Regions from separate parts of the Mesorhizobium sp. B2-4-12 genome, predicted to be linked through region 3. Evidence: predicted binding sites of a transcription regulator. Region 3 holds the regulator's gene; each other region holds the start of a gene.
What was found. Region 3 encodes PhoB, which activates phosphate uptake and scavenging genes when phosphate is short. Its sites were predicted from a motif close to TGTCATNNANCTGTCAT; they were not measured.
Positions count from the first base shown of each region.

Region 1: a site for PhoB is predicted at 2,938-2,954, ahead of FJ934_RS17530 (LTA synthase family protein). Genes of this name have one in related genera too.
Region 2: a site for PhoB is predicted at 5,800-5,816, ahead of FJ934_RS19215 (RNA degradosome polyphosphate kinase). Genes of this name have one in related genera too.

Region 1 covers NZ_VFVC01000028.1:51,072-58,522, forward strand. Annotated here, with positions in the region: gene fabF (beta-ketoacyl-ACP synthase II) at 1-457, opposite strand, end outside; gene FJ934_RS17515 (acyl carrier protein) at 492-728, opposite strand; gene fabG (3-oxoacyl-[acyl-carrier-protein] reductase) at 972-1,709, opposite strand; gene fabD (ACP S-malonyltransferase) at 1,767-2,714, opposite strand; gene FJ934_RS17530 (LTA synthase family protein) at 2,993-4,921, shown strand; gene FJ934_RS17535 (pilus assembly protein) at 4,957-6,909, opposite strand; gene rpsF (30S ribosomal protein S6) at 7,130-7,451, shown strand, end outside.
Region 2 covers NZ_VFVC01000033.1:39,183-46,633, forward strand. Annotated here, with positions in the region: gene fumC (class II fumarate hydratase) at 1-741, shown strand, start outside; gene FJ934_RS19200 (DoxX family protein) at 919-1,341, shown strand; gene FJ934_RS19205 (DoxX family protein) at 1,505-1,909, shown strand; gene ppx (exopolyphosphatase) at 1,917-3,455, opposite strand; gene FJ934_RS19215 (RNA degradosome polyphosphate kinase) at 3,455-5,656, opposite strand; gene FJ934_RS19220 (zinc-finger domain-containing protein) at 5,878-6,123, shown strand; gene FJ934_RS19225 (FAD-dependent monooxygenase) at 6,142-7,362, shown strand.
Region 3 covers NZ_VFVC01000010.1:118,664-126,114, reverse strand. Annotated here, with positions in the region: gene phoU (phosphate signaling complex protein PhoU) at 8-715, shown strand; gene phoB (phosphate regulon transcriptional regulator PhoB) at 831-1,520, shown strand; gene FJ934_RS08990 (ROK family protein) at 1,533-2,777, opposite strand; gene xylF (D-xylose ABC transporter substrate-binding protein) at 3,046-4,086, shown strand; gene FJ934_RS08980 (sugar ABC transporter permease) at 4,328-5,683, shown strand; gene FJ934_RS08975 (ATP-binding cassette domain-containing protein) at 5,695-6,495, shown strand; gene FJ934_RS08970 (CHASE domain-containing protein) at 6,646-7,451, shown strand, end outside.

The DNA.
Region 1 (7,451 bases), on a different contig from region 3:
CCTGGCCGGAGACGAGATTGATGATCTGACCCGGGATGAAGAACGGGCTGATGCGGCGCGGACCGCGCTCCTTCAGGATTATCGCATTCTCGGCGATACCCTCGATGCCGCCGATGCCCGAGCCGATCAGGACGCCGGTGGCGCACTGTTCGGCATGGGTTTTCGGTTGCCAGCCGGAATCCTTCAGCGCCTCGTCGGCGGCGGCAATCCCATACAGGATGAAGTCGCCGATCTTGCGCAGTTCCTTCGGCTCGAGCACGGCCTCGGGATTGAAGGTGGCATTGCTGCCGTCACCACGCGGAATGACGTGAGCGATCTTGCAGGCAAGATCTTCCACCTCGAACTCGGTGATGCGCCTGGCGGCGCTGCGGCCGGTCAGAAGTTCCTTCCAGCTGTGCTCGAAGCCCATGCCAAAAGGCGACAACAATCCAAGGCCCGTGACGACGACACGCCTCATCGCAGGTCCTCCCCGGTGATGACTGCAGAATGCGTCAGGCCGAAGCCTTGTCGATATACTTGACAGCGTCGCCAACGGTCAGAATGGTCTCGGCTGCGTCGTCGGGAATCTCGACGCCGAATTCTTCTTCGAACGCCATGACGAGTTCAACCGTGTCGAGGCTGTCAGCGCCCAGATCATCGATGAAGCTCGCCTGCTCCGTCACTTTGTCGGCATCGACGCCAAGGTGCTCGATGACGATCTTCTTGACGCGCTCTGCGGTGTCACTCATTTGGGCATCCTCGTCTTTTGTTTGTCTGTCTTCGTTAGCGGGCAGAATGCCGCTAATCAAGTTGAAAGATGGTCCTGCCGGAAACGCAACGGCTACGGACCGGTTTTTGCCCGAACCGCCGGGTTGCGGGCCGCATTACACGAAAAATGGGCAAGGTCCAAGCCGAAATGGTCTGTTTTCACAGCGTGCTGGCCTTGCCTGTCATTGTCCCAAAACCGCTTGCGCGCTTCTGGACGGCATTCGTCAGATCATCGCCATGCCGCCATTCACGTGAATGGTCTGGCCGGTGACGTAAGCGGCTTCATTAGAAGCGAGATAGGCGACAGCGGAGGCCACTTCGGCGCTGGTGCCCATACGGCGCGTCGGGATCGCCGCCATGATCGCTTCCTTCTGCTTGTCGTTGAGCTTGTCGGTCATCGCCGATTCGATGAAGCCCGGAGCGACGCAGTTGACGGTGATGTTGCGGGTGGCGATCTCCTGCGCCAGCGATTTGGAGAAGCCGATCATGCCGGCCTTGGAGGCACAGTAATTGGTCTGACCGGGATTGCCGGTGACGCCGACGACAGAAGTGATGTTGATGATGCGGCCGTGGCGGCGGCGCATCATCGGATGGGTGAGTTCGCGGGTAAGCCTGAACACGGCCGTCAGGTTGACTTCGAGCACCGTGTCCCAGTCGGCGTCCGACATGCGCACGAACAGCCCATCCTTGGTGATGCCGGCATTGTTGACCAGAATATCGACGCCTTCGAGATCGGCTTCCGCTTTCTGGCCAAGCGCCTTGACCTCGTCGCGGTTCGACAGGTTGGCCGGAAACAGCTTGACCCGGTCACCGAGTTCGGCGGCCAGCGCCTCCAGCCTCTCGACGCGCGTGCCGTGCAGGCCGACGATGGCGCCTTGTGCGTGAAGCACCCTGGCGATCGCCTCGCCGATCCCCCCCGAAGCACCGGTGACGAGCGCCTTGCGGTCGGTCAATTCGAACATTTTTGTCTCCAGGTTGAGAAGAGCACAGCCCCTATAGGGATGGGATCAAATGGCGCTTTATGCAAGCGCGGCCAATGCTGCCTCGACTTCAGCCGCCGAACCGACCGATGCGGTGGCGATGTCGCGGTTGATACGCCGCGCCAGGCCCGAAAGCACCTTGCCGGCACCAATTTCGTAGAGCGTGGCGACACTGTTGGCGCCAAGCCACTCCACCGTCTCGCGCCAGCGAACGCGGCCGGTCACCTGCTCGACCAGGCGCCGCGCGATCTCGTCCGGATCGCTCGACGGTGTCACCGACACATTGGAGACGACAGGAACCAAAGGTGCATTCTTCGTCACTCCGGCCAGCGCGTCTCGCATGATCTCTGCCGCCGGCGCCATCAGCGCCGAATGGAAGGGAGCCGAGACCTGCAGCATCAGCGCCCGCTTGGCGCCCTTTTCGGTGCAAAGTTTCGCCGCCAGTTCGACCGCCGCCTTGGCACCGGAGATAACTAACTGGCCACCGCCATTGTCATTGGCGATCTGGCAGACCTTGCCGGACCCTTGCGTGGCCTCGGTGCAGGCGGCTTCGACATCGGTCTGCTCCAGCCCTATGATCGCCGCCATGGCGCCCTCGCCGGCTGGAACTGCCGCCTGCATGGCATTGCCGCGGATACGCAGCAGCCGGGCGGCGTCGGCGACGGAAACGAAGCCGGCGGCGGCAAGCGCCGAATATTCGCCCAGCGAATGGCCGGCGACATAGGCGACCTTGTCTTTCAACGAGAAACCGCGCGATTCCAGTGTCCTGATCGCTGCCAGCGATACCGCCATCAAAGCCGGCTGCGCGTTGGCCGTCAGCGTCAAGGTTTCTTCCGGACCTTCCCAGATCAGCTTCGACAGGTTTTCGCCAAGCGCGTCATCGACCTCCTGGAAGATCCTGCGCGCCTCGGGAAAGGCATCAGCGATATCCTTGCCCATGCCGACAGCCTGGCTGCCTTGTCCCGGAAAGGTGAATGCAACGGCCATGCGAGGGCTCCCGAAGACTTGTTCTGCTTGCCTGATAACACGAATTTTCCTTGCCTGTGACGCAAGGCAGCCGGTCAAGTCAAGCCCGCTTCAAACAAGCCTCAGGTCGGAACCTTCTGCCGAGTGCCTGTTCCAAAAGGACTTTTGGCGATCACTCCTGATGAAAACTGCTCACGATTCGTTTGCTGGCTCTTCTTATTTCCGATACAGGCGCTAGCTTGGCGTGACAGTTTCATGACAATCGAGTGACGCGTTTGTCGCTGGGTGGGGAAGTTAAGGTGGCCAAGAATTCGAAACGCGCCGGCGAGGCCGCGCCGCAGTTCCTGGAAGACGATCCGTCCACCGGTTATTTGCCGGGCCGGAGATGGCCGGTCGTCCGTTACGGATTGGTCAGCCTGTTGATCTCCGCCGTCCTGGTGTTCGCCATCGAGTTGATCGTGCGTGGCGATGTTGCCGGCACTGTTTCCTTCTTTCTTCAACCGCTCAAGCCCGGCTGGACGACCATCGTCGTGTTCGCCCTGATCCTGATCGGCCTCGACGCCTTGCTCGGCCGCAGTCACCAGAGCCTGATGATTGTCGCGCCGTTGACCCTGGGGCTGGCCTTTGTCGGTCATCAGAAATCGCACTATCTTGGCGATCCGCTCTATCCGACAGATTTCCTTTACGCTCGCCAGATTTTCGCCCTGCTGCCGCTCCTGGTGCGCGAACGGCCGATGACCGCGCTGGCCATGGTCGTGGGCATCGTCGTCGGACTGTCGCTGCTCGTCCACGGTTGGCGGCTGTGGCACCGCAAGGTTCCGGCTCTCAGCCGCAAAGGCCGCCTTGCGCGGCTGACGCTGGCAGTGCCTCTGCTCGCCTTCTTCGTCTCGATCATGGACTACGCCACCTTCTCGTGGACCCGGGACCGGCTGCAGATCATCCCGATCATGTGGGACCAGAAGGAAAACTATGCCTCCAACGGCTTTGCGCTCGCCTTCGCGCTCAACGTGCCGATGGCCCATGTCTCGGCACCCTCAGGCTATTCCGACAAGGCAATCGCGGCGATCGAGCGGCCGCGGACGACAGCATCGGTGCCCGATGACAAGCCCGACATCATCGTCGTCATGAGCGAATCCTTCTGGGATCCAACCAAGCTGCCTGGCGTGGCCATCACGCCGGATCCCATTCCCACAGTGCGGGGATTGCGTTCGGGTTCGATGTTCTCGCCTGAATTCGGCGGCATGACCGCCAACATCGAATTCGAGGCGCTGACCGGCTTTTCCAATGCTTTCCTGCCGGCCGGCAGCATCCCCTACCAGCAATATGTGCGCACGCCGACGCCTTCGATGGCGACCTTCCTGAAGAGTGAAGGTTACAGGGCGCGTGCCATCCATCCAGGCACCAACTGGTTCTGGAACCGTGGCGCGGTGTATGCCGATTTCGGTTTCAACGATTTCAAGTCGGAAGAGACGTTGCCGCCCATGGAAAAGCGCGGACCGCTGGCATCGGATGCGGCAATGACGGATGAGATCATCCGCGAAGCCGACGCCAGCGACGATCCGGTGTTCTTCTTCGCCGTCAGCCTGCAGAACCACGGCCCCTATGAGCCAAACCGCTATAACAACCCGACCCACTCGGTACAGGCGCCGATCAGCCAGTGGGCGCGCGATTCGCTGCTGAGCTATGCGGAGGGTTCGGCCGATGCGGACCGTGGCCTTGACCGGCTGATCGAATGGGCCAAGAAGCGCGAGCGGCCAACGATCATCGCCTTTTTCGGCGACCATCTGCCGCCGTTGGGGCCGGTCTATATCGAGACCGGGTTCCTCAAGGACAACGTCGCGCCACGCAAGGAGCCGACGCCGGAAGCGGCCCTTGAACATCACGAGACACCGCTGGTCGTCTGGTCGAACCGCTCCGGTCCAATAAAGGGCCTCGGCACGGTGAGCCCGGCATTCCTGCCCTACCATATCCTGACGGCCGCGGGCATCACCCATCCCTACTACACCGGTTTCCTGGGCGAGATGCGGGAGCGCTACCGCGTCGTCGACCGCAACCTGCTGCTGACACCGACTGGCCAAGCCACGCCCGATTGGTCGCGTCAGAAGGAGATCGACCCGGCGATCCGCGATTTCCAGCTGATCCAGTACGATATGATGTTCGGCAAGCGCCACGCAGCGCCGGACTTCTTCCCCGAGACGGTCAACAAGGTCGTCGCCCATACGAGCTGAGCCGGCGCCATCGTTCAGCAAGTGAGATCGAGCGTTCAATTGGTCAGTTGCAGCTTCGAGAACTTGCTGGCGATCTGCTCGAATACGTTTGGCAGTTTGTTCGGATCATTGACTGCGTAGTAGTCGCTAGGATCCGAGGCGCAGGCACTGTAAAGCGTGCGGTTGGCCGCGGTGTCGGACTGCAGCACCATGGTGTAGATCTCTGCGCCCTGATTTTTCAACTGCGTGCAGACGCTCTTGGTCCATCCGTCCACATTGCGCGCGGCGGTCGTCTGATTGTCCGATCCAAGCCGACCGGCAGCGCCATAGCCTGAACCCGCGAGATAACCATAGGAGGTATAGTCCGACTTGGTCGTCTCTTTGCTGGCGCCATAGACCACGTTCTCACCGTCAGTGAGCAGCATGACGATTTTGCTCACCCCAGGCGTCTTCCACGGCGTTCCCTCAGTGTATGGCGCCGTCGGCGACAACACCCGCTGGCCCCAAGCGAGGCCCTCGGCAACATTGGTGCCCGACCCGGCCCAGGCAAGCATCTTGGCGGCCTCCTTGCGGAGCTTCGTAAAATCTTCCGTCAACGGAACGACCGGCGAGGGACAGGACCGGTTTGGCCCCACCGTCAATTGCAAGGCATTCGGATCGGTGGTGGCAGCGGTGGCGATGGCGGTGTTCTGCGGTGCGACATACTTGGCGATTGTTTCGAGATCCTTCTTCGACGGGCTGGCGTCGCTTCCAAGCAAGCCGCTCAGATCTATTCCAAGAATGTTCAATCCCCCATTCTGAGCAAGCTTGGTCTGGTCGGGGACGTCGTCGACAAAAGAGTTGTTGTAGTAATTGGCGTCGTTTGAATAGCTGCCGGAAGGCTTCGTGCCGTTCCCTGGACTGTCCGGCGCGAAGTACGGCACGAACAGAGTGTCGGGGTAAGACGGGTCAGGCGACGTATCGGAAATGTTAAAGGAGCCGGGCCGCGCCTCGACGCAGCCTTTCCAACCCGTCTCGATCCCTTTGTCATCCTTCCATCCGGTCAACCTGGCGGCCGAGGCCGGGTCTTTCATCAATTGTCTGAACAGCGCCATATGATTGGGACGCTTGCCATTGATGACGGGAAAATTGATCCCATTGGTGGATGATTTGCCGTCCATGTCGATCCAGGATGGGTCGAAGCCGTCGCCATTGACATTGACGGCCGTGACGAACGGAACCAGTGCCGCACGGACCTTGCGTGTTGGTGATTGTGCCGTTTCCAGATATTTGAGCAGATTGTCCGTCGCTGTCTTCAGGGCAGCAATTTTGGCGCCGGCCATCGAGCCGGTATTGTCCAGCACCAGCACAACCTCGAGCTGGTTGTTCGATTCGACGGCCGAGGCATCGACCACGATGTGCTTGTTCCGGCCAAACAGGAAAGCGAAGTTCAGATTGACGTCCGCCGAGGCGACAGCCTTTGTCTCGATGAAATTGACGCCTCTGTCGACGGTCAGCGTCGCCTGTGCGTTGGTGAGTTCGCCATGTCCGGCAATATTGGCCTGGAAGTAACGGTCGAAGGCGTCGGTCCGGGTAATGTCCAGATCGCCCAGATGCGAGGACGCAAGATTTGCCGCGTCGAGCGCATTCTGCAGGTTGCTTTTGGCCCGCATGATGGTGGACACGTCGACCGCGAAGGCCACGGCTGACAAGATGGCCGGCAGGCCCAGGGCGAGCAATAGCGTGAAATTGCCGCTCGTGGAGCGCCAGAACCTGTTGAGAAGCATTCTTACCCCCGGAAATGCTTGCCGCTTGTTATGCGGGTTGTCCGAGTTTTTGCCCCTTCCATGATGAACCGACCGTTGACGGCGAGGCTCAACTCTGCACAACCTGACATTGTGGTTAAGGGCTGGTTGCTGGAAAATCGCCGGGCCATACCGACGCCGCCGCTTGGTTTTCCAGCGCCCTGCGACATTGGGGATGCCGCTTGCCCTTGCTTTATCAGTGGATTGCTGTATAGACGCCGCCAATCTGCCGGTCCCAGCTGGGGGCTGAACGGAGGGCCGGAGGTTTTATCAAAAGCCTTCGTGTGAAGCCAGAAGCGCTTCCGCCTCCCGTGTCTCCGCTCTCGACCGTCTCGTCATGCTCCTTTCTTCCCCGCGCCTTGTTGGGCTCCACGGGTCAGAGAAGTTGCAGAGGCTTTTGCCGCCGGGAACCGGGAGAGAAACGAAGAAAGGCACGAAAGACATAATGGCTCTTTACGAACATGTGTTTCTTGCCCGGCAAGACCTCTCGCAGCAGCAGGTCGATGCGCTTGTCGAACAGTACAAGGGCGTCATCGCAGCGAATGGCGGGTCTGTCGGCCGGGTCGAGAACTGGGGACTGAAGTCCCTCACCTACCGGGTCAACAAGAACCGGAAGGCCTACTACACACTCATGGATTTGAACTGCCCGCCGGCCGCGCTCAACGAGATGGAGCGCCAGATGGGTCTGTCCGAGGACGTCCTGCGTTTCCTGACCATCAAGGTCGAGGCGCATGAGGAAGGTCCCTCGGCCATGATGCAGAAGCGCG
Region 2 (7,451 bases), on a different contig from region 3:
ACGTTGCCCGGCCTGCAGGAACTGGCGCAGGGCGGCACCGCCGTCGGCACCGGCCTCAACGCGCCGGTCGGCTTCGCCGAAAGGGTTGCGGACCGGATCGCCGCCATCACCGGCATCGCCTTCGTCACCGCGCCGAACAAATTCGAGGCGCTGGCGGCCCACGATTCCATGGTGTTCTCGCACGGCGCCATCAATGCGGCCGCCGCGGCACTCTTCAAGATCGCCAATGACATCCGCTTCCTCGGTTCGGGCCCGCGCTCGGGCCTTGGCGAGCTGTCGCTGCCGGAGAACGAGCCCGGCTCCTCCATCATGCCGGGCAAGGTCAATCCGACGCAGTGCGAAGCGATGACGCAGGTCTGCGTGCAGGTGTTCGGCAACAATGCAGCGCTGACCTTCGCCGGCAGCCAGGGCCATTTCGAGCTCAATGTCTACAACCCGCTGATGGCCTACAACTTCCTGCAGTCGGTGCAGTTGCTCGCCGACGCTTCGGTTTCCTTCACCGACAATTGCGTGGTCGGCATCGAGGCGCGGGAAGACAACATCAAGGCGGCGCTCGACCGCTCGCTGATGCTGGTGACGGCGCTGGCGCCCACCATCGGCTACGACAACGCCGCCAAGATCGCCAAGACCGCGCACAAGAACGGCACCACGCTGCGCGAGGAAGCGCTGGCCACCGGCCTGGTCAGCGAAGCCGATTATGACCGGCTGGTGCGACCGGAGGACATGACGCATCCGGGGTAAGGTATTTTTCGGCGGGAGAATTTTACCCCGTCGTCGCACAGCCCGGCACGAATTTTGCGCGTCTTGCCGGGCCGCGAGAATGTACAACCTGTGAACAATGTGTCGCCACACAGGCGTCTTTGGTGAACAGTTGGCATGGTCTATTTGATTGGCATTCAACCCATTCGGAGAGCCACCATGTCCACCAACACTTCTGTCGCCGGCACCGGTACCGCATCCAACGCCTCGGGCGCGATCCTGGCCGGTCGCGTCCTTCTCTCAATCCTGTTCATCCTTTCGGGCTTCGCCAAGCTGGCGGCGATTTCCGCCACCGCGCAATGGTTCGGCGGTATCGGCCTGCCGCTGCCGACGGTCGCCGCGATCGGTTCGGGCCTGCTGGAATTCTTCGGCGGCCTCGCCATTCTGGTCGGCTTTCAGACCCGCATTGTGGCGATCGTGCTCGCCATCTTCACGCTCGCCGCCACCGCCATCGCGCATCTCAACTTCTCGGACCAGATCCAGATGCTGATGCTGGAGAAGAATCTTGGCCTCACCGGCGGCTTCATCCTGCTTGCAGTGATGGGTGCCGGCGCCTACTCGATCGACGCCAAGCGCGGCTGAAATTCCATCCTCCCAACGATCTGAATTCAGGCGGCGCGGAATTTTCCGCGCCGCTTTTTCGTTGTCCAAACAAGCGCCGCGGTGGTTTCGGCCGCAGTCCCGCAGGCGTAAGGTGGACGGTAGCCGGTGTGGCCCTGACCGGGGCGCCGGCAAGGGAGTAGCCATGAACCGCAATGCATTGCTCCTGGTTTCGCGGCTGCTGTTTGCCGTGCTGTTCGTGCCGTCTGGCTTCCAGGCACTCAGCAGCATCGCCGGCACAATCAATTATTTCGCCGGCCTCGGCCTGCCGCTGCCAACGCTCGCCGCCTGGGGCACGGGCCTGTTCGAGTTGATCGCCGGATTGCTGATCCTCATCGGGTTCCAGACCCGTATCGTGGCACTGCTGCTGGCGGCCTTCTGCGTCGCGGCCGGGTTCATCGGCCATTACGGCCAAGGCGCCGGCGATGCGACGCTCGCCTTCCTGCACCAGCAGATGCTGATGAAGGACATTGCTATTGCGGGCGGTTTCCTGGCGCTGGCCATGGCCGGTGCGGGAGCATGGTCGGCTGACGGACGCGGGTCCGTCTGAGGCCTGCCTACTTCACCGTCATGCTCGGGCCGCCTTCGACCGACAGCACCAGCCGGCGGTTGGTGATCTTGGCCAGTTGCGCCAGGCGCCCGGCCGGCCGCTCGCCGTAGAGATCGGCAAGCGAGGACGGCAATACCAGCGCCAGGGTGCCATTGGCACGGCTTTCCCATTCCAGTCTCGGCATGATGCCAGGCATCGCGGCGGTCAGCAGATAGACGACACGCATCATCGCCGCCAGCACGCGGGCGCGCTCCAACAGGCGCGGTGGCGCTAGTGCCTTGATCTCTGGCGCGATGCCATCATTGAAGATGCCATCATGGCGATAGGCGCTGGCGAGCGCGAGATAGGCGCGGCCAGGATGGTCGACACCGATGAAAGAAGCATGCGCGATGATGTTCAGCGACTGCCTGCCGCGATATTCGGGATGCGCACGCCAGCCGATATCGGCAAGCAGGCAGGCGGCGTGCCGATAGCGCGCCTCGTCCTCCGTTTCGTCGATGCCGAAGGCCTTGAAGGCCTTGCCGGTCCATTCGACGAGATCATGCGCGTGATGGACCGAACGCGAGCGCAGCAGAGCCAGTTCCTCAGCGGCCGAGATGAGCGGATCGGCGTTCTGCTCCTCCTCATCGAGCAGCGAATAGAGAAAGCCCTCGCGCACGCCCTGCGCCGAGACGACGATCTTCGACGGCTGCATCGCCGACATGATCTCCTGCAGCACGACGGCACCGTAGGGCAGCAGCGAGCGGCGGTTCTTGGAGACGCCCTCGATGCCCTTGACTTTCTCGACCTCGCCCTTGGCCACCTGCTTCAGGAAGTTCTGGGCTGCACCGTCGGCCGAAATCTCGTAGTGATGCATGACGCCGAGCGGGTAGTTGGTCATCTCCATGTGCAGGCGGGCGAGGTTTCGCCAGGTGCCGCCGACTGCGTAGAAGGCCCTGCCCTGTCCGCCCTTGAGTAGTTTCGCCCGCGCCAGTTCCTGGCGCGCGATTTTCTGCGCCTGAACGAGCGAATTCTTCGCCATGTCCTGCAGACGCAGGCCGCCGAGCGGCAGCGTTATGCCTTCGCCCATCGCCTCGCCCTTGATGTCGATCAATTCCAGGCTGCCACCGCCCAGATCGCCGGCGATACCGTTGGCGGGGTGAAAGCCGGAGATAACGCCGAGCGCCGAGTAGTAGGCCTCCTGGCGGCCGGAAAGCACCCGGATCTCGGTCTTCAGCACTTCCTCGGCGCGATGGATGAAATCCGGGCCGTTGACCGCCTCGCGGGCGGCGGCGGTCGCCAGCACATACATATGCTCGGCGCCGGCTTGATCGGAGAGCGCCCGAAAACGGCGGAATTCCTCCATCGAGCGCGTCACCGCATCCGGGTCGAGCTTTCCCGTCGATACGATGCCGCGGCCGAGACCCGCCAGCATCTTTTCGTTGAACAGCATGGTCGGCGAACGCGCCAATCCCTCATAGACGACGAGACGGATCGAGTTCGAGCCGATGTCGATGATGGACAGCGGACGGCGGTCCTGCAGCCGGCCCTGGGAAATGGACAACATCAGTTGGACGCTGCGGCGTTCTTCTTGCGGCGCTTGAACTGGGCGATCCGCTGGGGCGCATGCGACTTCAGCGCGTCACCCCGTCCCGACAGGCTCGGATTGGTCATGAAATATTCCTGCGCGTTGAACGGTTCCTCGCCCTCCTCCAGCACGACACGCCGGGAAGTTCCATCAGCCAATACGTCGAAACTTTGCTGATTGTCCATGATGTTGCCCAGCATGATCTGACCCAGAACCTGTTCATGCACAGTTGGATTGGTGATCGGCACCATGGTCTCGACACGGCGGTCGAGATTGCGCGGCATGAGGTCGGCGGAGGAGATGTAGACGATCGCCTCGTCCGCCGGCAGGCCGTGGCCATTGCCGAAGCAGTAGATGCGGCTGTGTTCGAGGAAGCGGCCGACGATCGACTTGACCCTTATGTTCTCCGACAGGCCCGGCACCTGCGGCCTGAGGCAGCATATGCCGCGCACCACGAGGTCGATTTCCACCCCGGCACGGCTGGCATCATAGAGCGCATCGATGATGATCGGGTCGACAAGCGAGTTCATCTTCATCCAGATGCGCGCCGGCCTGCCCTCCAGCGCGTGGGCGACTTCGTCCGATATGTGTTGGAGAATGCGGTTTCTGAGCGTGAACGGCGAGATCGCGATACGCATCTCGGCGGTCGGCTCGGCATAGCCGGTGATGAAGTTGAACAGCTGGGCGACATCGCGCGCGATCGTCGCATCGGTGGTGAAGAAGGACAGGTCGGTGTAGATGCGCGCTGTGACCGGGTGGTAGTTGCCGGTGCCGAGATGCACGTAGTTGCGCAGCTTGCCGTCCTCGCGCCGCACCACCAGGGACATCTTGGCGTGGGTCTTGAGTTCGAGGAAACCGAACACAACCTGCACGCCGGCGCGTTCGAGATCGCGGGCCCAGCGGATGTTGGCTTCCTCGTCGAAACGGGCCTTGAGCTCGACCAGCGCCGTCACCGATTTGCCGGCCTCGGCCGCGTCGACCAGCGCACGCACGATAGGGCTGTCGTTGGAGGTGCGGTAGAGCGTCTGCTTGATCGCCACCACCTCGGGGTCGGCCATCGCCTGGCGCAGAAACTGCACCACCACATCGAAGGATTCGTAGGGGTGGTGGACGACGATGTCCTTCTCGCGGATGGCGGCGAAACAGTCGCCGCCATGCTCGCGGATGCGCTCTGGGAAGCGCGGATTGTAGGGCGTGAACTTCAAATCGTCGCGGGGGACGGAGACGATTTCCGAGATCTGGCTGAGCGCCAGCGGACCGGTGAGCACGCTGATACGGCTCGACGAGACGCCGAGCTCGCCGGCGACGAAATCGCGCAGTTCGGGCGGCATCAGCTTGTCGAACTCGATGCGGATCACCGAACCACGGCGGCGGCGCTTCAGCGCGGTCTCGAACAGGCGCACGAGATCTTCCGATTCTTCCTCCACCTCGATATCGCTGTCGCGGATGATACGGAATGTGCCGGAGCCCTTGACTTCATAGCCCGGGAAAAGCTTGCCGATATAAAGCCCCACCGCTTCCTCCAGCGGGATGAAGCGGACATGGTTCTTGCGATCCGGCAGCCGGATGAAGCGCTTCAGCGCTACCGGCAGGCGCAGCAGCGCACTCATCTCCTCGCCGTTCTTGCGATGGCGAAGCTGCAGCGCCATCGAGAAGCCGAGATTGGGAATGAACGGAAACGGATGCGCGGGGTCGATCGACAGCGGGGTGAGCACCGGAAACACCTGATCCTGGAAGTGTTCTTCCAGCCAGACCTTCTCGTCCTTGGTCAGCGCATCTCGCGTGATGCTCTCGATGCCTTCCTTGTTGAGCAGTATCGTCAGCGCCGAAAGGCTCTTCTGCTGATCTTCCTGCAGCCGCTCGACCTCGCGCAGCAGCTGTTCGAGCTGCTGTTCGGGCGTGCGGCCGTCAGGGCTCTTCAGCACGATGCCCTCGCGGACCTGACCGGCGAGGCCGGCGACGCGCACCATGAAGAACTCGTCGAGGTTGGCGGCCGAGATCGACAGGAAGCGCACGCGTTCGAGGAGCGGGTGGTGCTCGTTCAGCGATTCTTCGAGAACGCGGCGATTGAACTGCAGCCAGGAAAACTCCCGATTGACGAAACGGTCCGGATTGCCGCCCTGCGGGCTCGCCGCCTCGACATTGATGAATTCGCTCTGCACCGGCTTCAGTTCGTTCATGATTCCTGCTCTTCCCAGCCGCTGTCGTCCGAACGCCGCGCCCGCGAGGGTCGTCCGACGAATCGACACATACCCTCCCGTAACCGATTCCGGTTGCGGGGGTCAGGCATGACCGAGCTTAACTTATCCTCTGACAGGCTTTTGCAACAGTTTGATTTCATCGATCTTGCAAAGAGACGGGTTATGATCCAGATGCAATTGCAAGAGATCAGGAGACGACGATGGCAGGCGGTTCCATTCCCCATTTCCAGAACGATGCGGGCTACCCGGCGATCGACATCGGGGTCAAGGAATTCATGTGCACGGGCGCCAACCCGCCTTTCGACCACCCGCATGTGTTTCTCGATATGGGCGACGACAATGAGAAGGTCTGCCCCTATTGCTCGACGCTCTACCGCTATTCGCCAAAGCTGAAGGCGACGGAAACGGTGCCGGCCGGCTGTCTCTACATCGACCGGGCCGCCTGATTTCCAGCGGCTGAAATCATGCCCGATGCACAGCCCCGGCAGATCGTGATCGCCGGAGCTGGCGTCGCCGGGCTGACCGCGGCCCTGGCTTTCGGCGAACGCGGCTACCCCGCACAGCTGTTCGAACAGGCGGAGCGGCTGGACGCGGTGGGCGCCGGCATCCAGCTTTCTCCAAACGCGACACATATCCTACGCCAGCTCGGCGTGCTCGACCGGCTGCTGCCGGCAGCGGTGCGTCCGGAAGCAGTGGTGCTGAAGGACGCCGCGACGTTGCGCGAACTGGCGCGCGTGCCGCTGGGGCAAGCCGCCGAAAAACGTTGGGGGGCGCCTTATCTCGTCGCTCACCGGGCCGATCTGCAGAGCGCACTGACCGAACGCGTCGCCGAAAACCCGAATATTGCGCTCGTCACAGGCGCGCGCTTGAGCGATGTTGTCACAGGTGGCGATGGTGTGACGGCCACAGTCGAGAAGGACGGCAAGACCGTCCAGTCACAGGGCTTCCTTTTGGTCGGGGCCGATGGCGTATGGTCGTCGGTGCGCGCGGTTGTCGATCGGGCCCGGGGAGCGGCATCGCCGAGAAGCCGTTTTTCCGGCGAACTGGCCTGGCGCACCACTGTCGCTGCCGGCAGCGCCGCCGGACAAGCATTTGCCGCGATCGGCGCTACCGACAGCGTCACGACCTTCCTGCATCCGGGATTCCACATGGTCGCCTACCCCGTCAGCAAGGGTGACGCTTTCAACCTTGTCGCCTTCACCAGAGGCGAGCGCATTGCCGAGGGCTGGTCCGGGCATGCCGATCCCGGCATCCTCGCCGGCGCCATGCGCGGCACGGCCGCGGGCCTTGCAAGGCTGGTAGAAATGGCTGGCCCTTGGCTGACTTGGCCGCTCCATACAGTCGAACAGAAGCAGCCCTGGACGACGCCAGCCGGCATCGCTCTGATCGGTGACGCCGCACATGCGATGACCCCGTTCGCTGCACAAGGCGCGGCAATGGCCATCGAAGACGCGGCAACGCTTGCCAGCCTGGTGGCTGACTTCCCTGCCGATCTGCGTCAGAGCCTCACCATCTGGGAAAATCTCCGGCGGCCGCGCATCGTCAAGGTCATCCGGCGCGGTGCGCTTAACCGCCTCGCCTGGCATGCCTCGGGTCCGGTGGCATTCGCCCGCAACCTGGTTCTGGCGAAGCGGCCACCGGAAAAGCTCGTTGCGGATCTGGACTGGCTCTACGGATGGAGGTAGCGGAGGATCATCAGGCGTTAGCCCGCCAGGAAGTCCCATCTGTCTTGACGCAATGGTGAATTGTAGTTACATTTTTGTGGTTACTGCGC
Region 3 (7,451 bases):
CAGGATCATGGCCGAACACACAGTCGCTTCTTTCGACGAGGATCTCGGACAGATCAGCAGGCTGATCAGCGACATGGGCGATCTCGCCAGCTCGATGGTCGGCGGCGCCACCAAGGCGCTGCTGAACTCCGACAACGCGCTGGCACAGCGCGTTGTCTCCGACGACGTCATCATGGACGCGCGCCAGCGCGAACTCGACGACCGCGCCATCACGCTGATCGCCAAGCGCCAGCCGATGGCCGACGATCTGCGGCATGTCGTCGGGTCGATCCGCATGGCCGGTGACCTCGAACGCATTGGCGACCTTGCCAAGAACATCGCCAAGCGCGTCGGTACGGTCGGCCTGTCCACCACGCCGCGCGACCTGTCGCATTCCATCGACGCCATGGCGCAGCTGGTGCTGATCCAGGTGCAGGGCGTGATCGAGGAGTATGCGGCGCACGATGCCGAGGCCCTTGCCAAGCTGCGCGCCGATGACGAACGTATCGACGTCAAATACACCTCCGTGTTCCGCGAACTTCTCACCTACATGATGGAGGATCCGCGCAACATCACGGCTTGCACGCATCTGTTGTTCTGCGCCAAGAATCTCGAGCGCATCGGCGACCATGTGACCAACATCGCCGAGAATGCCTACTATGTGCTGACCGGTACGCAGCTGCCCGCGAATCGTCCGAAGCAGGACGAAACGGCGATGTCGGCGCCGGCGGCTTGATCGTCAGAGCGGTTCACCGTTTTACGGAAAACCGCTCTCTCTCTTGTTTCCATGCAATTCCGGACGGAAAACCGCTTCACACTTTTCCTGGAATTGCCTTAGAGGTGACCAGTCGATGATCGCGCCACGCATCATGGTGGTGGAGGATGAGGAGCCACTCGGCGTGCTCCTCCGCTACAATCTGGAATCGGAAGGCTACCAGGTCGAGGTGGTCCCGCGCGGCGACGAGGCGGAGATTCGCCTGCAGGAGAACGTCCCCGACCTCCTGGTGCTCGACTGGATGGTGCCGGCGGTGTCCGGGATCGAACTCTGTCGCCGGCTAAGGATGCGGCCCGAGACCGAGCGGCTGCCGATCATCATGCTGACGGCGCGCGGCGAGGAAAGCGACCGCGTGCGCGGCCTTTCGACCGGCGCCGACGATTATCTGGTCAAGCCGTTCTCGACACCGGAATTCATGGCCAGGGTCAAGGCGCTGCTGCGCCGCGCCAAGCCGGAAGTGCTGTCCAGCGTGCTCAAGGTGGGCGACATCGTGCTCGACCGCGAATCACATCGCGTCTACCGCAAGAAGAGCGAGATCCGGCTCGGGCCGACCGAATTCCGCCTGCTCGAATTCATGATGCGTCATCCCGGCCGGGTGTTTTCGCGCAGCCAGCTGCTCGACAATGTTTGGGGGGAGACGATCTATATCGACGAGCGCACGGTGGATGTGCATGTCGGCCGGTTGCGCAAGGCGGTCAATAACGGCCGCATGCCCGACGTCATCCGCACCATTCGTGGTGCGGGGTATGCAATCCGCGAGGATTGAGCGCGACTTTATTCAGGCCACGTTCTTCCCGGAGCCGGCTTTCGCCTGCATGCCCGGCGCGAAAATCTCCTGGTCGACGAAGGTCAGCGCCCGCATGGCGCAGCCCTCGCGGATCAGCGGCAACTCGTTGGGCTCGGTGTCGAAGGAAATCGATTTCGAGTGCTGGCCGCCGGCGGTCTGGGCGATGGCCTCGCGCAATGCCGGCTCGATCAGGTCGAAGGCGGCGGCGCTGACGCCGACCATGGCGACGGGGGCGGGATCGATCAGCGCGAACAGGCTGCCGAGGCCGTAGCCCAGCGCCTCGCCGGCCCTGCGGTAGGCCTCCCGCTCGGGCCCGTCCGTTTGCCGCGCCGTCGCCGCCAGCGCCCGCATCTGCGCGTCGCTGACATCGGCGACCGGCTCGGTGTCCTCGCTGAGCTGCCTGGCGTTGCGCCAGATGGCGTAATTGCCGGCATAGGCTTCGACGCAGCCGCGCCGCCCGCAGCGGCAGAGCGCGCCGCCTGGCCGATGGATCATATGGCCGAATTCGCCGCCCGAGGAATGGGTGCCGGTGAAGAGCTCGCCCTTCAGCACCAGGCCCATGCCGATACCGTGCGAAAGGAGAATGGCGATGAAGTCGTCGCGGTAGCGCTCCGGATCGCGCCAGCGCAGCGCCACCGCCATCATGTTGCAGTCATTCTCCACGGTGGCGGGGATGCCGAACTCGGCTTCGAGTATGTCGGCGAAGGCGATGTCGGTCTGCGGCGTGATGGGCGACCACAGCATTGCCCGGGCATCGGTGTCGGTGATGCCCTGGATCGCCAGCGCGATGCGGGCGACGCTGCGCACGTCGAGGTCGGGATCCTCCAGGCGCCGCCGCACGATGGCGACGCATTCGCCGATCAGTGCATCGCGCGACATGGTCAGCGTATCCAGCCGGCGCTGTTCCTCTGATATGACCTGGCCGGCATAGTCGATGACGGCGACGGACAGGAAATTCAGCGACAGCACCACGGTCATCACCGTTGCGGCTTCCGGATTGAGGCCAAGCCCGACCTGCGGCCTGCCGCGTTTGAGCGCGCCGGCCTCGCTCGGCTTGCCTTCGGCCAGGGTACCTTCGCCGATCAGATCAGAGGAAATCGCCGATATGGTGGAGTGGCTGAGGCCGGTGGTCGCGGCGATTTCGGTGCGCGAGGGCTGGCCGGCCCGGCGCACGGCCGCAATCACCATTGCGCGGTTGCGCCGGCGCAGATCGTCGTGGCGGATTCCGACCGACATGCCTTTCCAATATCCTCCCGGTCGCCGCGGCTCGTCGTGCCCCTCGAACACTGCGGCAACAGATCAAATACTGGCAGAAGCGGCCGGCGATGTCATTTATTTATTGCGGGGCTCGAAAAAAGTTCTCGGCCCTCAAAATCCATCAGAATCATTGTTGACAGCCTTCCGGCGATGCATCACTATTTTTTTTGAGGCTCGAAAAAATAGAGCCTTTGTGCCGGCCTTCGGGTCAGTTTGGTCGCGCCATACGCGGCGCAGGGAGGATATCATGAAGAGATTCGCAGTCGCCATCCTGGCGGGTGTCGCCATGTCACTGACGCTCGCGTCGGTCGCGCAGGCGAAGGGCAAGGTCATCGGCGTTTCTTGGTCCAACTTCCAGGAAGAGCGCTGGAAGACCGACGAGGCCGCCATGAAGAAGGCGATCGAGGCCGCAGGCGACAAGTACATCTCCGCCGACGCACAGTCCAATCCGGGCAAGCAGCTCACCGATGTCGAGAGCCTGATCTCGCAGGGCGCCAATTCGCTGATCATCCTGGCGCAGGATGCCTCGGCCATCGGCCCGGCCGTCCAGAAGGCGCTGGATGAAGGCATTCCGGTCGTCGGCTATGACCGCCTGATCGAGAACAAGGACGTCTTCTACCTGACCTTCGACAACAAGGAAGTCGGCCGGATGCAGGCCCGCGCGGTGTTCAAGGTCAAGCCGGAAGGCAACTATGTCTTCATCAAGGGCTCGGGTGCCGATCCGAATGCCGACTTCCTGTTCTCGGGCTCGATGGAAGTGCTCAAGCCGGCCATCGATAGCGGCAAGATCAAGAATGTCGGCGAGGCCTATACGGACGGCTGGCTGCCCGCCAACGCCCAGCAGAACATGGAGCAGTTCCTGACCGCCAACGACAACAAGGTCGACGCCGTGGTCGCCGCCAATGACGGCACCGCCGGCGGCGTCGTCGCGGCACTCACGGCGCAAGGCCTTGCTGGCACCGTGCCGGTGTCGGGCCAGGACGGCGACCATGCCGCGCTGAACCGCATCGCGCTCGGCACCCAGACCGTGTCGGTGTGGAAGGACGCGCGCGAGCTCGGCAGGAACGCCGCCGAGATCGCCTCGCAACTGGCGGACGGCAAGAAGATGACCGACATTGCCGGCGTGAAGGACTTCACGACGCCTGGCGGTAACACTGTCAAGTCGCTGTTCCTGACCCCGGTCGCCATCACCAAGGACAATCTCAACGTCGTCATCGATGCCGGTTGGATCAAGAAGGACGAAGTCTGCGCGGGCGTCGCCGCCGGCACCGTCGCGGCCTGTAACTAAGCTGGCCTGTTTCTCTCAGATATAGACGCCGCGGCCCTGGAACGGTTCAGTGTTTCTTGAATCGCTGAACCGTTCCAGCCCATTGTTTCCCACAATTCCGGACGGAAAACCGCTACGCACTTTTCCTGGAATTGCTTTAAGGCGGCGTTTTCTCAAAAAGATTTGTGTTTCCGCATCAGGCGGATAGCTTCTAGGCTGGGCTCCGGCGTCCGCGCCAGACGGCGGCCAGTGGGAGGAAATCATGACCGACACGACGTCCAACCCGCCGCAGGTCGATACCGCACGCGCATCGGAACTCGGCGCGGTCGCCCGCTTCCTGAAGGCAACCGAGATCGACACCCGCATGCTCGGCATGATCGGCGCCCTGTTGCTGATCTGGGTGGGGCTGCACGTGATTTCGAGCCTGCGTCTGGGCGTCAATCCGCTCGATTTCGACAGCCGCACCTTCCTCACGCCGCGCAATCTATGGAACCTCTCCGTACAAAGCTCCGCGGTCGCCATCATGGCCTGCGGCATGGTGCTGGTCATCGTTATGCGCAACATCGACCTGTCCGTCGGCTCGGCCGAGGGCCTGATCGGCATGGTCATGGGTTTTGCCCAGGTGCATTTCCTAGTTCGGTTCGTCGGGCTTGAACTCGGCAATCCATGGATCTGGGTGCTAGCGCTGGTCATCGGCCTGGTGCTGGGCCTGCTGATCGGCGCCTTCCAGGGCTTTATCATCGCCTATCTCGAAGTGCCTGCCTTCATCGTCACGCTGGGCGGCCTGCTGGTCTGGCGCGGCGCTGCCTGGTGGGTCACCAGCGGCCAGACCGTGGCGCCGCTCGACGCCACCTTCCAGCTGATGGGAGGCGGGCCGGCCGGATCGATCGGCGCCACCTGGAGCTGGATCGTCGGCATCGTCGCCTGCCTCGCCGTGGTGTTTGCGCTTTTCAACGGGCGGGTGCAACGCAAGCGCTTCCGTTTCCCGCTGCGCCCGATCTGGGCCGAGACGCTGCTTGGCGCCGTCACCTGCGCCGCCATCATGGGCGCGGTATGGCTGGCCAACTCCTATCCGTGGCCGATCGGCATTGTGAACAGATACGCCGCCGCCAACAACATCACCGTGCCCGAGGGCGGCCTGTTCATCGCTCACGGCATCGCCATTCCGGTGCTGATGGCGGTTGCGGTCGGGCTGATCATGACCTTCATCACCAACCGCACCCGTTTCGGCCGCTATGTCTTTGCCATCGGCGGCAATCCGGAGGCCGCCAATCTCGCCGGCATCAACACGCGCTGGATCACCATGAAGGTGTTCATGATCATGGGCGTGCTGGCCACGTTCGCCGCCGCGATCTCGTCGGCCCGGCAGAACTCGTCCACCAATGTGCTTGGAACATTGGACGAGCTGCTCGTCATCGCCGCGGCCGTCATCGGCGGCACGTCGCTTGCGGGCGGTTCGGGAACGATCATCGGCGCCATGCTCGGCGCGCTGCTGATGCAGTCGTTGCAATCCGGCATGGTGCTGCTCGGTGTCGACTCGCCGCTGCAAAGCATCGTCGTCGGCGCCGTGCTGGTCATCGCCGTCTGGCTCGACACCGTCTATCGCAAGCGGGTTTAGAGGATACGATCATGGCTGACAAAAACGCTCCCGCCGGCCCGCCGCTGGTCGACATGCGCAACATCTCGATTGCCTTTGGCGGCATCCGGGCCGTCGATGACGCCTCGATCGATCTTTTCCCCGGCGAGGTCGTGGCGCTGCTCGGCCACAACGGCGCCGGCAAGTCGACGCTGATCAAGATCCTCTCCGGCGCCTACAAGCGCGACGCCGGGCAGATATTCGTCAATGGCGAGGAAGCCACGATCACCAACCCGCGCGATGCCAAGAAATACGGCATCGAGACGATCTACCAGACGCTGGCGCTGGCCGACAATGTCGACTCCGCCGCCAATCTGTTTCTCGGCCGCGAGTTGATGACCGCCTGGGGCACGCTCGACGACGTTGCGATGGAGGCCGAGGCGCGCAAGGTGATGAGGCGCCTCAATCCCCGCTTCCAGCGCTTCAAGGAGCCGGTCATCAAGCTGTCGGGCGGGCAGCGACAGTCGGTGGCGATCGCACGCGCGATCCTGTTCAACGCCCGCATCCTGATCATGGACGAGCCGACCGCGGCGCTTGGGCCCCAGGAAACGGCACAGGTCGGCGAACTGGTCAGGCAGCTCAAGTCCGATGGCATCGGCATCTTCCTGATCAGCCACGACATCCACGATGTCTTCGAACTGGCCGACCGGGTCTGCGTGATGAAGAACGGCCAGGTCGTCGGGACCGCGCGTACCACGGATGTAACCCAGGACGAGGTGCTCGGCATGATCATCCTGGGCAAATGTCCTCCTGGCGCCATTCCCGGACCGGGTGCGCTGAAGATCGCCGCCTGAGGCCTATCGGTCGCGCCCGGCATTGGCGGACCAGGCCCGCGTTGCCGCTCATGTGATATGCCAGTGATCGCGATGGCTTGGCCTGACCATTGTGTTGGCCCGGCGACTTGCCCATAAAGGTCCGGTATTGCCCATGGACCGCATCATCCGTTGAAGAGACTTTTTCCAATCGTTGCGTTCATCGCCGTTGCGCTGATCAGCATGACCATGGCTGGGTTCGCCTATTTCGCGACGCAGGAAGCCGCCCGCATCAAGTTCGAAGCGGCGGCCGACGACGCACTCAACCGGATCGAGAGCCGGATCGACTTGCATCTGTCGCTGCTGCGGTCGACGCAGGCCCTGTTCGATGCCCGCAACGGCGACATCTCCCAGAACGAGTTCAAGGCGTTCTTCGACGCGCTGGATATCGACAACAATTTCGCTGGCCTGGGTGGCATCGGCTTCCTTCAGCTTGTCAAGACGGGCGACGAAGCGGCGGTCGAACGCGATATCCTGCACGATTTTGGCGCTAGCCATCCGGTCTATCCGGCCTCGACGCAGCCCTGGCGCGCGCCCATCACGCTTTTCGAGCCGCTGGATCCCTCCAGCCAGTCCAGCATCGGCTACGATATGTTCAGCGAGCCGGTGCGGCGCGCGGCGATCGAGAAGGCAATGGCCGATGACCAGCAGCACGCGAGCGGGCTGGTGCAACTGGGCCAGGGCACGGGTGTGGCGCAGACCTTCACCGGCTTCCTGGTCTTCGTGCGGCTCAACGTCGAAACCGCACCGGAGGTCATCAACGCATCGCGATCGTCGACCGCGGGCTTTCTTTACGCCGCCTTCCGGGCCCGCGACCTGTTCCAGATCGCGCTCAGCCGCGCGCCGCTGCTGCCGGTCAACACCGAGATCTATGACGGCGCGGTGAACGGCGACAATCTGCTGTTCCGGTCGGAGACGCCACCGGTTTCGGCCCTTGG